One region of the Variovorax sp. 05T418 genome, then DNA from elsewhere that is predicted to be linked to it. Evidence: predicted binding sites of a transcription regulator. Region 1 holds the regulator's gene; the other holds the start of a gene.

What was found. The regulator NrdR, encoded in region 1, represses ribonucleotide reductase genes. The targets are predictions, from matches to a motif close to CACNANATNTNGTG.
Region 2: the regulator NrdR is predicted to act here: its motif matches at 3,634-3,647, upstream of AC1DMS_RS07395 (ribonucleoside-diphosphate reductase subunit alpha).

What each region holds. Positions count from the first base shown of each region.
Region 1 is NZ_JBFTLJ010000002.1:263,600-270,791, forward strand. Features, by position in the region: gene AC1DMS_RS04580 (DUF748 domain-containing protein) at 1-299, opposite strand, end outside; gene AC1DMS_RS04585 (transglycosylase SLT domain-containing protein) at 878-1,741, shown strand; ZMP/ZTP riboswitch at 1,759-1,885, shown strand; gene glyA (serine hydroxymethyltransferase) at 1,927-3,171, shown strand; gene nrdR (transcriptional regulator NrdR) at 3,191-3,634, shown strand; gene AC1DMS_RS04600 (type IV pilin protein) at 3,650-4,096, opposite strand; gene AC1DMS_RS04605 (pilus assembly protein) at 4,121-7,192, opposite strand, start outside.
Region 2 is NZ_JBFTLJ010000003.1:295,193-302,384, reverse strand. Features, by position in the region: gene AC1DMS_RS07400 (ribonucleotide-diphosphate reductase subunit beta) at 1-456, opposite strand, end outside; gene AC1DMS_RS07395 (ribonucleoside-diphosphate reductase subunit alpha) at 635-3,550, opposite strand; gene ampD (1,6-anhydro-N-acetylmuramyl-L-alanine amidase AmpD) at 3,901-4,509, opposite strand; gene AC1DMS_RS07385 (sigma-54-dependent transcriptional regulator) at 4,496-6,037, opposite strand; gene AC1DMS_RS07380 (two-component system sensor histidine kinase NtrB) at 6,063-7,192, opposite strand, start outside.

The sequences.
Region 1 (7,192 bases):
CGCAGGATCGACTGCAGTTCGGCGTCGGCATAGATGCGCTTGACCGCCACCTGGGGCCGGCTGCCGTCGGCCGTGGCAATGCGCAGGTCGTTCAGCGCGAGCTCGAGGGTCCAGGGCTTGAAATCGATCTTGCCGACCGTGACCTGCCGGCCCAGCTTCTCGCTCGCGATCTTCTGGAGCTGGCTCTTGGCAATTGGCGGCACCGCGAGCCAGGCGATGACCCAGAGCGCCAGCAGAACCAGCAACGCGACGATCCCACGTCGCACCCATTTGTTTTGTTTGAGCGAAGCTACATCCATCGCGGGAGTGTGCCGCAAAGAAGCTTGGAGCCAGAAACAAGAAAGCCCGGCAATTCGACGAAAAGTCTCATTACCGGGCTTGATGGCGGGCACAAAACCCATGCCATCGTTTCGCGCGACCGGAAGTCAATGGTTCCTGCCGTGCTGGCAGCAAGAGATTGCCGCCATGGATCCTCCATCGTTCCAACCCTTGACTTGCACCTCGGGCCGTAGGATTTCGGAAAACCGCCTGAGAACTCAGGCGTATTCAGATTAGGCGCCCCGCCCTTGCATTGCAATGCCGTCTTCCAAGGGTTTTCCCTTAGATTTTGTTTAAATATGTAATCACATAAGGGAATAGGTTCTTATACTTGACCGGGTATTTAGCCGCGCTAGAATCCCGCCTGCCCCTGGCCTGCCCCAGACCCAGCAGGGGCCACCTGAATCCGCTGCCGAGTTCCCCCGGCTTGATCAGGCCGCCGCGCTCCACCCCCTACACCTCCATGCGCGGAGCCTGATTCGTACCAATCCAAGCGCCGCTGCCTTCATCCATCGCCCCCGCGGCGCTGCGACCAGGTGCCGCACAGAAAGGAAGAGCGATGAACAAGGCGTTTGATGCCACGGCCCGCGGGCTGAGGACCTTTGTGTCCGATGTGGCAGACGGCTTTTTTGAGATCACCCACAACGGGTTTGCACTGGTTGGCCTGGCCATCGTGTTCGCGGCCCTCGCCCTGGTGGCGCGGCCCGACCTGCGCAAGGCCGGCGAGGAACAGCTCATGGGTTGGCTGCAGTCGCGCAAGCCCGCGCCCGAAGCCACCGACCTGGAGCCGACCGCCATCGTGCGCACCACGGCCGCGAGCCCCGGCGACCTGCCCAAGCAGCAGGCCGCCGTGGCCTATTGGCTCAGCAAGAAGTACCGCGTGGCGGCCGAACCGCTGAGCGTGCTGGTTGCGGAGGCCTATCAATTGGGCAAGCGCACCAAGCTCGACCCGACGCTGATCCTGGCCATCATGGCTGTCGAATCGAGCTTCAATCCCTTCGCCCAGAGCCAGGTCGGCGCCCAGGGCCTGATGCAGGTCATGACACGCGTGCACGGCGACAAGTACGAAAGCGCGGGCGGCACGCTCACCGCCTTCGACCCCGTGACCAACATGCGCGTGGGCGTGAAGGTGCTGCAGGAATGCATCGCCCGCGCCGGCTCGCTCGAAGGCGGCCTGCGCTACTACGTGGGCGCGGCCAACCTCGAGGACGACGGCGGCTATGCCGGCAAGGTGCTGGCCGAGCACGAACGCCTGGTTCAGGTAGCCAATGGCCGCAATCCGCCGACCATGCCAACGCCCGCGGCGCCGGTCGTGCGTGCGCAGGCCCAGCCGATTCCGGTTGCCGTGCCGCCCAAGCCGCAACAGGCGGCCGAGCCGGCAGCGGACCCGCAGAAAGTGGCCCTGCTGTCGGGCGTTTCCTGAGCCCCTGCGCTACACTTCACCCCGTACGCGACTGGCGATAGGCGCAGCACCCCGCACGGTGCCCTGCGCTGACGTGGAATACCACTGGGAAGCGTGCCGCCTGGCATCCATACAGGCGTTCAGCCGTTCGCCTGGGCAGCCCTTGTTTGGTTGAAGAACAAGGACCTCGTCTTCAAAGGACTGCCATGTACCACCGCAACATCCTGGTCGAACAGACCGATCCCGAAATCTGGGCTGCCATCCAGGCCGAAAACGCGCGCCAGGAACACCACATCGAACTGATCGCGAGCGAAAACTACGCCTCGCCGGCCGTCATGGCCGCGCAGGGCTCGCAGCTCACCAACAAATACGCCGAAGGCTACCCGGGCAAGCGCTACTACGGCGGCTGCGAGCATGTCGACGTGGCCGAGCAGCTGGCCATCGACCGCGTCAAGCAGATCTTCGGCGCCGACGCCGCCAACGTGCAGCCGCATTGCGGCGCCTCGGCCAACGAAGCCGTGATGCTGGCCTTCCTGAAGCCCGGCGACACCATCATGGGCATGAGCCTGGCCGAAGGCGGCCACCTGACCCACGGCATGCCCCTCAACATGAGCGGCAAGTGGTTCAACGTGGTGAGCTACGGCCTCGATGCCAACGAAGCCATCGACTACGACGCGATGGAACGCAAGGCGCACGAGCACATGCCCAAGCTGATCATCGCGGGCGCCTCGGCCTACTCGCTGCGCATCGACTTCGAGCGCTTTGCCAAGGTGGCCAAGGACGTGGGCGCGATCTTCATGGTCGACATTGCCCACTACGCCGGGCTCGTGGCCGCGGGCGTGTACCCCAACCCGGTGCCGCATGCCGACGTGGTCACCTCCACCACCCACAAGAGCCTGCGCGGCCCGCGCGGCGGCATCATCCTGATGAAGTCGCAGCACGAGAAAGCCATCAACAGCGCGATCTTCCCGGGCCTGCAAGGCGGCCCGCTCATGCACGTGATCGCCGCCAAGGCCGTCGCCTTCAAGGAAGCCATGTCGCCCGAGTTCAAGGCCTACCAGCAGCAGGTGGTCAAGAACGCCCAGATCGTGGCCGACACCCTCACCGAGCGCGGCCTGCGCATCGTGAGCGGACGCACCGAAAGCCACGTGATGCTCGTCGACCTGCGCGCCAAGGGCATCACCGGCAAGGAAGCCGAAGCCGTGCTGGGCAGCGCCCACATGACGATCAACAAGAACGCGATCCCCAACGACCCCGAAAAGCCGATGGTCACCAGCGGCGTACGCATCGGCACCCCGGCCATGACCACGCGCGGCTTCAAGGACGAAGAGGCGCGCATCACCGCGAACCTGATCGCCGACGTGCTCGAGAACCCGCGCGACGCCGCCAACATCGATGCGGTCCGCGCCAAGGTGCACGCGCTGACGAGCCGGTTCCCGGTCTACCGCTGATCCGGCAAGAAGTGGCCGCATGAAATGTCCTTTTTGCGGTCATCTCGAAACGCAGGTCGTCGAGACCCGCGTTTCGGAAGACGCCGACTTCGTGCGCAGGCGCCGCCAGTGCAGCGCCTGCGACAAGCGCTTCACCACCTATGAGAGGCCCGACGTCAACTTTCCGGTGGTCGTCAAGAAGGACGGCAGCCGCGCCGACTTCGAATCGGGCAAGGTCCGCGCCTCGATGATGCTGGCGCTGCGCAAGCGCCCGGTCAGCATCGAGCAGATCGACAACGCCCTGCTGCGCATCGAGCAGAAGTTGCTGGCCAGCGGCCTGCGCGAGATCGATTCGACCAAGGTGGGCGAACTCGTGATGCGCGAACTGAAAAAGCTCGACAAGGTGGCCTACGTGCGCTTTGCCTCGGTCTACCGCAGCTTCGAGGACGTGGACGAGTTCCGGCAGCTGCTGCGCGACATCTGAAGAAGAGCCCCGCGCTCAGCGGTTCCAGCAGGCCTGCACCAGCGCATTCGAAGCGCTGGTCTGGCCGGCCGCCAGCTTGACGCCCTGCTGGTTCACCGTGAGTGTTTTGCATTCGTCGGCGGCCGACGCGCCCTGCGGCACGGCCCGCAGCGTGTAGCTGGTCGCGTCCCGGGCCGCATAGCTGATGGTGTAGTTTGCCGTGCCGGAGGATGGCGCCTGGTTCAGCCCCGCCGGCAGCGCAACGGTTAAAGGCGGATATTGGCCGTTGGCCGTCAGGTAGCGCTCGGTCCATTGCGCCGCCTGCAGCAGCTGCTGCTTGGCATCGGCCCGCTTGGCCCGCAACACGTAGCGCGTGTAGCTCGGGTAGGCGATCGCGGCCAGGATGGCGATCACCGCCGTCACGATCATGAGTTCGACCAGCGTGAAGCCGCGCGGGCGAATCCGCTCTTTGCGGGCCTGCATTTCAGGATGTTTGTTCATGCGGCGTCAATTCCACGAGATCAGGTTGCGCCAGCCGAAGCGGCGCACGGCTTGCGGCAGCTCGGTCTCGTTGCAGCCGCCGGCCGCATTGCAGATCACGTGCTTGCCTTTCTCCGCGGCGTCCTGCGGCCGAAAGACGATGTCGTCCCGGCCCGAATGGTTCCGGAAGCCGAGGTAGCTGCCCAGCGCGCTGGTGGACCCGTTGTAGGCGATGCCGTCGGGGACCACGCCGCTGAAGAAGTCGATCACCATCGACCAGCCGTCGTCGCTGGTGCCCGGCGCGCAGTCGAGCGAATTGCTCGCCGAACCGGGAATGGTGGACGAGAACAGCCCCGCGCTGCCGCTCAGCGCATCGCCCGGATAGACGATGCGCTCGCCCGCGGTTCCCAGTTCCAGATACCAGCCGCGCTTGCCGCCCGAGCCGCTGTAGCTCACGCCGTGGTTCGACGCGGTGCGGAATTCCACGTCGCCTTCCTTGACCGTGCCGGTCCCGATGGTCTGCGCCACCAGGTCGGCCAGCGCCGCGGTGCCCGTGCTGCCGTTGGCGCGGTCCCAGACGCCGTACAGGTACTGCTGGGCGGTGCTGCCTTCGTCGCCGGCGGCAAACAGCCGGCCGGTGCCGAACATCACCATGTAGCCGCCGCGCGGATGGTCGACGACCAGCGGCGCGGCCGTGATCGGCTGCGTGGCGCCGGCGGCGAACAGCGGCGCGTCGTCCAGGCTCGATGCGCCCAGGGTCGCCTTCCAGTCGCTGCTCTTGCTGCTGCTCAGGTCGAACTTCCAGAGATTGCCGAGCAGGTCGCCGGCATAGACGTAGTCGACCTTGCCATCGCCGTTGCGGTCCACCACCTGCGGCGCCGACAGCCCGTTGCCGGTGCCGGCGGCCTGCGTGGCCGGCGCGGGGATCTTCAGCACGGACTTGTCGCCGTCGAGGTACTGGATCCACAGCATCGCCTTCTCGCTCGTGCTGTTGTAGCCGTTGCCCAGGATCACGGCCCTGCGGCCGTTGTTGAGCCGCGCCACCTGCAGCGCGCGCCTCGAAAAGGAATCGAGCACGGGTTGCTGGAACTGGTGGCCGAGGTCGTCGTCTGCGACCGCGGTGGTATCGATCAGGGCCACGTCGGCGGCGTTGGTCTCGCCGATGTTCTCGGGCTTGGTGACGTCGAGCACGAAGTACCCCTTGCCGCCCGCCCCCAGCGTCCCCACGAGGAAGGACTTCCACAGCTTCGCCTTCTCGGTGTCGGTGGCCTTGGCGTCGGCGGCCGAACCCATGTAGATGTCGGCCACGAACGGGCTGCCGTCGACGTAGTACCTGTGCGAGTAGGTGCTTTCGCTGAGCTTCTTGAGCTGGGGCGCCGCCGCCGTGCCATAGACGCCTTCCGGCACATAGGCGAACGCCTCCTGGCCGGTGCCCGCGTTGAAGGCATGCAGCATGCCGTCGTTGGCACCCACATAGACCATCGGCGCGCGGGCGATGGTCGAGGCGAATGCGGCATAGCCTTCATGGGTGAAGCCGCTGTTGGGCTTCCCCACATACCGGACGCTGGAGCCCACGATGTCGCCCAGCACATGGCCGCGCTTGCGCAGGTTGAGGCCGGCGCCCTCGTTGCTGCGGTCGCCGCGCAGGAAGTCGAGCACGCCCTGGCCGAGCGCGGTGCTTGCCGCGTCGGTTCCGGTGCTGCCCTTGAGCGCCGCCTTCTGCGCCTCGCTCAGGCTGGCCCACCGGAACGGCACGCCCGCCCCGCTGGCCGCGGCGCTGGTGCCCGAGAAGCTCAGCACCTTGCGATTGCCGTCGTGCGCGCCGGGCACAGCCATGCGCGCATCAAGCAGTTCGCGCGCCGACCACGCGGGCGCGGCGGCCAGCTTGCCGTTGCTGCCGAACGGCGTGGCCGTCAGCTTGCCCGACCAGTCGGCCGTATCGTAGCCGGCCTGGTAGGCCGAAGTGGCGGTCGAAACCCTGGAGCCGCTGGCCGAGATCGAGGTCAGCGAGGCACTGGTGTTGAGCAGGATCTGCGAGAGGATGGACCGGAAGGCATCGCTGAGCGCCTTCGCATTCGCCGCTGGCGTGAAGGTGCCGCGGCTGTTGAGCGCGGCGTGCCAGAGGTCCATGCGCACGGCGGCGGCGTTGGCGTCGAGTTCGTGGTAATAGCCATAGGCACCGCCTCCTGAACGCCATCTCCCCGTCGCTGCCAAGGTGCTCGCCAACGGATCCTGCCAGGCAGCCCGCCCATCGACCAGGCGTGCATAGTCCCCGCTGTAGGTGGGCTGCGACGCGACTGCCGAGATGGCCGGGGCGCCGGTCCACGACGACGCAGCGCCAAAGCCAATGGTGTAGGTGGTCAGGTGCTGCCAGGTGGCGGGATCGTTTCTGGGATTCCAGTATTCGGGGACCGTTGCCGTCCCTATGATGGCATCGCCTGCCTCGGCAACGATCTTCTTGAGATTGTTCGACACCCCAGGTTGCAGGTCAGTGGCCCAGTAGTGAAATGCCATGTCGGCCAACGTGGGCCGGTATTCCGCCGTCGGCCTCCACCCGGAACCGTACTTCCTCCAGTTGGCGCTGTTGCTGACGGCACCCGCGTTGTCCTTGTAGGGCGCGCGCGGCACATAGGTCACGGCGTCAGGCAGGGCGCGACTCGTTCCATCCGCGTTGCCGATGGCCGGCATGTTGAGCGCCGCGGGATCCGGGTTGAAGCCGAAGAAGTTGTAGTCGCCGTCGGTCATGAAGATATGGAAGGACTTGCGGCAACTCGACTGAGTGGCACCCTCCGCGCCCGGGTCATCCGAGTACGGGCTGTACCGGCCGGTGGTCATCATGTATTCGCCAGCGCGGGTCATCATGGCGTGCAAGGGTGTTCCACCTTCCGCGGCCAGGGCGTCGACCCAGCTCATGAAATTGGCGCGGTGCGTGTCGTCCAGCGAACGCATCAGGTTCGCATTGGCTCGGCCATTGACGAGACAACTGCTGGCCTGATAGATGCCGGGCGCAGGGTCGCCGAAGAATCCGACGCAGCTGCCGTCCTTGTTGTTGTTCATCGCCTGCCATGAAAGGCGGATCCGGCCGTTGGGAATGTTGGC
Region 2 (7,192 bases), on a different contig from region 1:
GCATTCGGGCGCCGTGATGTGGCGGTAGGTGCCCAGCACGATGTTGTTGGCGGCCAGCGAGTCGGCGGTCACGAAGAAGCCGAGGTTGCGCTTGACGATGCGGCGCTCGTCTTCGGTCAGGCCGTTCGGGTCTTTCCAGAGCGCGATGTCGCGCGTCATGTTCACTTCTTGCGGCATCCAGTGGTTGGCGCAGGTGGCGAGGTATTTTTCCCAGGCCCACTTGTACTTGAACGGCACCAGCTGGTTGACGTCGGTCTGGCCGTTGATGATGCGCTTGTCGGAAGCCTTGACGCGCTGCGCCGCGGCGGGTGCCACGGGCTGTTGTGCAATCGACGAAGTCGGAGCATCCACCGGTCGGCCTGCGGACAGGCCGCTGGTCGATGCGTGGTGTTGCTGCAATCCTTGTTGCATATCCTTTGATAAGGAGGGCTTGACTTCTTCGTCCCAGGTCAACATAGAAAAATCCAATGCTCAATTATCGGAGCAACGATGTGAGTTGCAAAGTGCTCGTTCACGTCGCGCTCCATTTATGTGGTTGTTATGTTGCTCTCATGCATCGCGCGATGTCAGTCGATGCCGTGATCGACTGAGGGTCCGCGCGTCGTGCATGCACCTCTCTCGCTTCACTCGCGCGTCATTGGCATGCTTCGCAAGTCGGATCGTCGACGCCGCAGAACGCGATGTCGGTGGCAGGCATTGCACTCATCTGCGCCTTCGCTGCGGCAGCTGCGGCTTCGAGTGCGCTCATGCCCGAAGAGGCATCGCTGCCCGACGACACCGCGTTGAGGCGGCCCGACTGCACGGTGGATTTCTCGGCGTGCGTCGCGCTCTGCGTGCGCAGGTAGTAGGTGGTCTTCAGGCCGCGCAGCCATGCGAGCTTGTAGGTGTCGTCGAGCTTCTTGCCCGATGCGCCGGCCATGTAGATGTTGAGCGACTGCGCCTGGTCGATCCACTTCTGGCGGCGCGCTGCGGCTTCGACCAGCCAGGTGGTCTCGACTTCGAACGCGGTGGCGTAGAGCGCCTTCACGTCCTGCGGCACGCGGTCGATCGGACGCAGCGAACCGTCGAAGTGCTTCAGGTCCATCACCATCACGTCGTCCCACAGGCCCAGGCGCTTCAGGTCGCGCACCAGGTAGTGGTTGATGACGGTGAATTCGCCCGACAGGTTCGACTTGACCGAGAGGTTGCCGAAGCAGGGCTCGATGGAAGCGTCGACGCCGATGATGTTCGAGATGGTCGCGGTCGGGGCGATGGCCACGCAGTTGGAATTGCGCATGCCGTCGGCCTTGATCTTCTGGCGCAGGGCCTCCCAGTCGAGCGTGGCCGAGCGGTCCACTTCGACGTAGCCGCCGCGGGCTTTTTCGAGCAGGTCGAGCGTGTCGATCGGAAGGATCCCCTTGTCCCACAGCGAGCCCTTGTAGCTCGAGTACTTGCCGCGTTCGCGGGCCAGCTCGGTCGAGGCCCAGTAGGCGTGGTAGCAGATGGCTTCCATCGACTCGTCGGCAAACTGCACGGCTTCCTGCGAAGCGTAGGGAATGCGCAGTTCGTACAGCGCGTCCTGGAAGCCCATCAGGCCCAGGCCGACCGGGCGGTGGCGCAGGTTCGAGTCGCGCGCCTTCTTCACGGCGTAGTAGTTGATGTCGATCACGTTGTCGAGCATGCGCATCGCGGTCGAGATGGTGCGCTTGAGCTTTTCCTGGTCGACCTTGCCGTCCTTCAGGTGCTGCAGCAGGTTCACCGAACCCAGGTTGCAGACGGCGGTTTCGGTGTCGCTGGTGTTCAGCGTGATCTCGGTGCACAGGTTCGACGAGTGCACCACGCCGGCGTGCTGCTGCGGCGAGCGCACGTTGCAGGCGTCCTTGAACGTGATCCAGGGATGGCCGGTCTCGAACAGCATCGTGAGCATCTTGCGCCACAGGTCCGAGGCCTGGATGGTGCGGGCAGGCTTGATCTCGCCGCGCGCGGCCTTTTCTTCGTAGGCGACATACGCCTTCTCGAAGTCGGCGCCGAACAGGTCGTGCAGGTCGGGCACGTTGGAGGGCGAGAACAGCGTCCAGGTGCCCTTTTCCATCACGCGGCGCATGAAGAGGTCGGGGATCCAGTTGGCGGTGTTCATGTCGTGCGTGCGGCGGCGGTCGTCGCCGGTGTTCTTGCGCAGTTCCAGGAACTCCTCGATGTCGAGGTGCCAGGTTTCCAGGTACGTGCAGACGGCGCCCTTGCGCTTGCCGCCCTGGTTCACGGCCACGGCCGTGTCGTTGACCACCTTGAGGAAGGGCACCACGCCCTGCGATTCGCCGTTGGTGCCCTTGATGTGGCTGCCGAGCGCGCGCACGCGGGTCCAGTCGTTGCCCAGGCCGCCCGCGAACTTGGAGAGCAGCGCGTTTTCCTTGATCGATTCGTAGATGCCGTCCAGGTCGTCGGGCACGGTGGTCAGGTAGCAGCTGGACAGCTGCGAGCGCAGCGTGCCGGCGTTGAACAGGGTGGGCGTGCTCGACATGAAGTCGAAGGACGACAGCACCTCGTAGAACTCGATGGCGCGGGCCTCGCGGTCGATTTCGCCGAGCGACAGGCCCATGGCCACGCGCATGAAGAAGGCCTGCGGCAGTTCGATGCGCGACTTGCGCACGTGCAGGAAGTAGCGGTCGTACAGCGTTTGCAGGCCGAGGTAGTCGAACTGGTTGTCGCGTTCGGCCTTGAGCGCGGCGCCCAGGCGCGGCAGGTCGTACTGCAGCAGCTTCTCGTCGAGCAGGTCGTTCTCGACGCCCTTCTTGATGAACTGCGGGAAGTAGTCGGCGTAGGCGGTGGCGCGCTCGGCGGGCATCACTTCGCGGCCGATGATCTCCTTGAAGATCGTGTGCAGCAGCAGGCGGGCGGTCGCGAAGGTGTAGTCGGGGTCTTTTTCGATCAGCGTGCGGGCCGCCAGGATCGAGGCCTTGTAGACCTCGTCGAGCGGCACGCCGTCGTACAGGTTGCGCATGGTCTCGGCGACGATCGGCGCGGCGGTGATGCTGTCGCCCAGGTTTTCGCAGGCCGATTCGATCAGGCCCTTGAGCTGGTTCAGGTCGAGCGCGACGCGTTCGCCGTTGTCCAGCACGTGCAGCGTGGGCGTGGCGGGTGCTTCCTGCTCGACCTGCTTGGAACGCTCTTGCGTGCGGCGCTCGCGGTAGAGCACGTAGGCGCGCGCGATCTCGTGGTGGCCGCCGCGCATCAGGCCGAGTTCGACCTGGTCCTGCACGTCTTCGATGTGGAAGGTGCCGCCGCCCGGACGCGAACGCACCATGGCGCGGATCACGCCTTGCGTGAGCGCGTCGACCGTTTCGCGCACGCTGGCCGAAGCCGCGCCCTGGGTGCCGTGCACGGCCAGGAAGGCTTTCATCATCGCGATGGCGATCTTGTTGGGTTCGAAGGGAACCACGGCGCCGTTGCGGCGGATGATCTGGTAGTGCGCGAGGTTCTGTCCGGCGGGCGAGCCGGCGGTGTCGCGCTGCTGCTGCGTGGGCGTGGAGGGAACGGCACGCGAGGTCGATGGGGTGTTCAGGGCTGTTTGCATTCGCTTCCTCTCGGTTGGCAATTCTTGTTGGATGGCAACGCCTTGGTTGGGCGTCGCGCCGGCGTTGTTGACCGGACGGAGGACACTATATCTAGGGTCTGAGGGGTGTACAACCCACTAGATGTAGCGTTTTCCAGTGGATACAACCCTGGCCGATATTTCTTTCGGCCTAGGTCACGGCCGTCGATGCCGCATGAATACTGGCCTATGTTGTCGCAACCCGCATGGGCCGTGGCTTGCAGGCCGATTTGGGCTTGCAGGGCGCATGGTTGCTGCATGCAGCGGCTGCAATTTTCTCATTGCTGCGCCGCGGGACCGGCGCATCGCGAGGCGCCGCGCGATTGAAAAAATTAGCGCTGCACCACCTGCGGAGGAAACATCTGTGGACTCCAGCCGAGGTGCCCGCGCAGCAATTGCCAATCGAAGCCGGCGCCGGGGTCCTGTTTTCGGCCTGGCGCAATGTGCTCGTGGCCGGCGATGTGCGCGATGGCGTAGTGCTGCGCGATGGCGGGGCAGAGGCTGGCCAGCGCCTCGTACTGTGCTTCTTCGAAGGGCTGGCCTTCGAGGCCTTCGAGCTCGATGCCGATGGAGTCGTCGTTGCAGTTCTCGCGGCCGCGCCACGACGACACGCCGGCATGCCAGGCGCGATCGTCGCAGCTCACGAACTGCCAGAGCTCGCCGTTGCGCCGCACATAGAAGTGCGAGGAAACCGCAAGGCCGCGGATCGACTGGAAGTAGGGGTGCGCGTCCCAGTCGAGCTGGTTGGTGAAGAGCTGCTGCACGGCCTCGCCGCCGTATTCGCCGGGCGGCAGGCTGATGGAGTGCAGCACGATCAGGTCGGTCTGCGCGCCCGCGGGCCGGGGCCCGAAATTCGGCGAGCGCAGCGCCTTGGCAAAGCGGTACCAGCCGGCGTGCCAGAGCCCGTCGTCGTTGCTTGCCGGTGCTTCAGTCGTCGGCATGGCTGGTGCTGCTGGCACCTTCGTCGCCGCCGGGCGTGGTGATGCCCAGCCGCGCGATGCGGTAGCGGATCTGGCGCAGGCTCATGCCGAGCCGCGCGGCGGCGGCCGTTCGATTGAAGCCGCTTTCGTGCAGCGCGCGCACGAGGATCTCGCGCTCCTGCTGATCGAGGTAGGCCTGCAGGTCCGAGGGGAGGGCGGGCGCCACAGGCTTGGATTCCGCGGCGGGCGCAGCGGCCGCCCGAGGCGCTTCGCCGCCGGCCGCGGCGGCAGAAGAGGGCGCGGGTTCGGCGATGGCCGTCTCGGCCGGTGCCTCGGCAGCCTCCGGCCGCGGCGCCATCAGGTCCAGGTGCAGTTCGTCGCCGTCGTTGAGCGCCACCGCGCGGTGCAGCAGGTTCTCGAGCTCCCGCACGTTGCCGTCGAGCCGGTGCTGGGCCAGGCGGCGCAGCAGTTCGGCGGAAAGATGCGGCACCGGCAGCCCGCCGTCCTGCGCAATGCGCGCGAGCAGCGCGGCGCAAAGCGCGGGCAGGTCCTCGCGCCGGTCGCGCAGCGCGGGTACCGCGATCTCGATCACGTTGAGCCGGTAGAACAGGTCCTGCCGGAAGCGGCCGGCCTGGACTTCGGCATGGAGATCCTTGTGGGTGGCGCTCACGATGCGCACGTCGACCGCGTCTTCCTGCGTCGAGCCGATGGAGCGCACGCTGCGCTCCTGGATCGCACGCAGCAGCTTGGACTGCATCGCCAGCGGCAGGTCGCCGATTTCGTCGAGAAAGAGCGTGCCGCCGCGCGCGGCCTGGAAGTAGCCGTCGCGGTCCTGCGACGAGCCGGTGTAGGAGCCCTTGCGGGCGCCGAAGAACTCGGCCTCGAGCAGGTTCTCGGGAATGGCGCCGCAGTTGACCGCGACGAAGGGGCCCTCGCTGCGCTGGCTGCAGGCATGCACGGCGCGCGCCACCAGTTCCTTGCCGGTGCCCGATTCGCCGCGCACCAGCACCGGCGCCATGCCGCGCGCCACCTTGGCGATGCGCGACTTGACCAGGCGCATCGGCTCCGAGTCGCCCACCAGCCGCTCGAGCGCGGCGACGCCGCTGTCCGGAACGGCCGGCGCGCCGGCGCGCAACGGGTCCGCGGGCGCCGCCTGCCAGGCCTTGGCCGGCGCTGCCTGCTGCGCCTGCACCGCGGACGCGACCACGGCGCGGAACTGCTTCAGGTCGACCGGCTTGGTCAGGTAGTCGAAGGCGCCGGCCTTCAGCGCCTCGACCGCGTTCTCGGCCGAGCCGTAGGCCGTCATCACCACGCAGCGCTCGCTGCGCTGGTTCTTCTGGATGCGGTGGATGATTTCCATGCCCTGTCCATCGGGCAGCCGCATGTCGGTGATCACCGCATCGAACTGCCCCGCCTCCAGGTGCTGCCAGGCTTCCGACACGCTGCCGGCGGCCTCGACGCGATAGCCTTCGCGCAGCAGGGTCAGTTCGTACAGCGTGCGCAGGTCGGGCTCGTCATCGATGACCAGGATGTTGGCCGGGCGCTGCATGGAGGGATGGGGAGTGCTCACAACGCTATTGTGTCAGCCGGTTTTCGCTCGGCGCAAAGCTGACGAAGAATTCATTGCCCTCGGGCCCCCCCGCCACCAGCGCGCGCCGCTCGTAGCCGATGGTGGCGCCGTGGCGCCGGCACAGCTCGCGGCACAGGAAGAGGCCGAGCCCGCTGGAGCGGCTCTCGGATGAGAAAAAAGGCTCGAACAGGTGGCGCTGCACCGCCGGCTCCAGCGGCGCGCCGTCGCTCCACACCTGCAGGCTGGGGCGGCCGGCGCTGCCGCGCTGCGTGGTGGTGACGACCTGGATCGCGCCCGCGCGGCTGCTCGCGTAGCGCGCTGCGTTGTCCAGCAGGTTCACGAGCAGGCGGCGCAGGTGCTCGACATCGAAGCGCACCTCGGCGTCGGCGGCGTCCAGCGCGATCAGCACGCCCTGGCGCTGCGTCTGGCGCACCCACTCTTCGGCCAGCGCCTGCACCGCGGGATCGAGCACGACCTGCTCGCCGAGCGAAAGCACGCGCTGCTGGCGTGCGCGCGAGACGTCGAGCACGTCGTCCACGATGCGTGCGAGCCGCTGCGCGTTGTGCTGCACCATGCTGGTCAGCTTGCGGTGCGCGGGGTCGGTGAGGTCTTCGTTGAGCAGCGCGCTGGCCTGCGTGATGGCCGCGAGCGGATTGCGGATCTCGTGCGCCACCGCGGCCGACATCCGGCCCATCGCGGCCAGCTTCTCGGTGCGGATGCGGGCCTCGAGTTCGCGCAGGTCCTGCAGGAACATCACGCAAAGGCTGTCGACGTGCCGGCTGCTGGTGGGCGTGAGCCGCGTGCGCACGCGCACCTCGCGCGCGGCGCCGCGCGCCTGCGCCACCGGAATTTCCTCGCTTTGCGGCGCGCGCCGCGCAAAGGTCTGGCGCGCCAGCGCAGCCAGCGCATGCCAGGCGGGCTGCGCATGCAGCGCGAACGGCAGGCCGAGCCGGGCCAGCCCCTGGCCGAGGATCGCGTCGGCCGCCGGATTGGCCGCATGCACCATGCCTTCGGCGTCGATCACCAGCACGCCTTCGCTCAGCGTCTCGATCACCAGGTCGTTGACTTGCGCCTGCATCTGCGCGCTGCTTCGGTTGCGCAGCGCGGTTTCTTCCTCGCGGGCCAGCCGGCGCG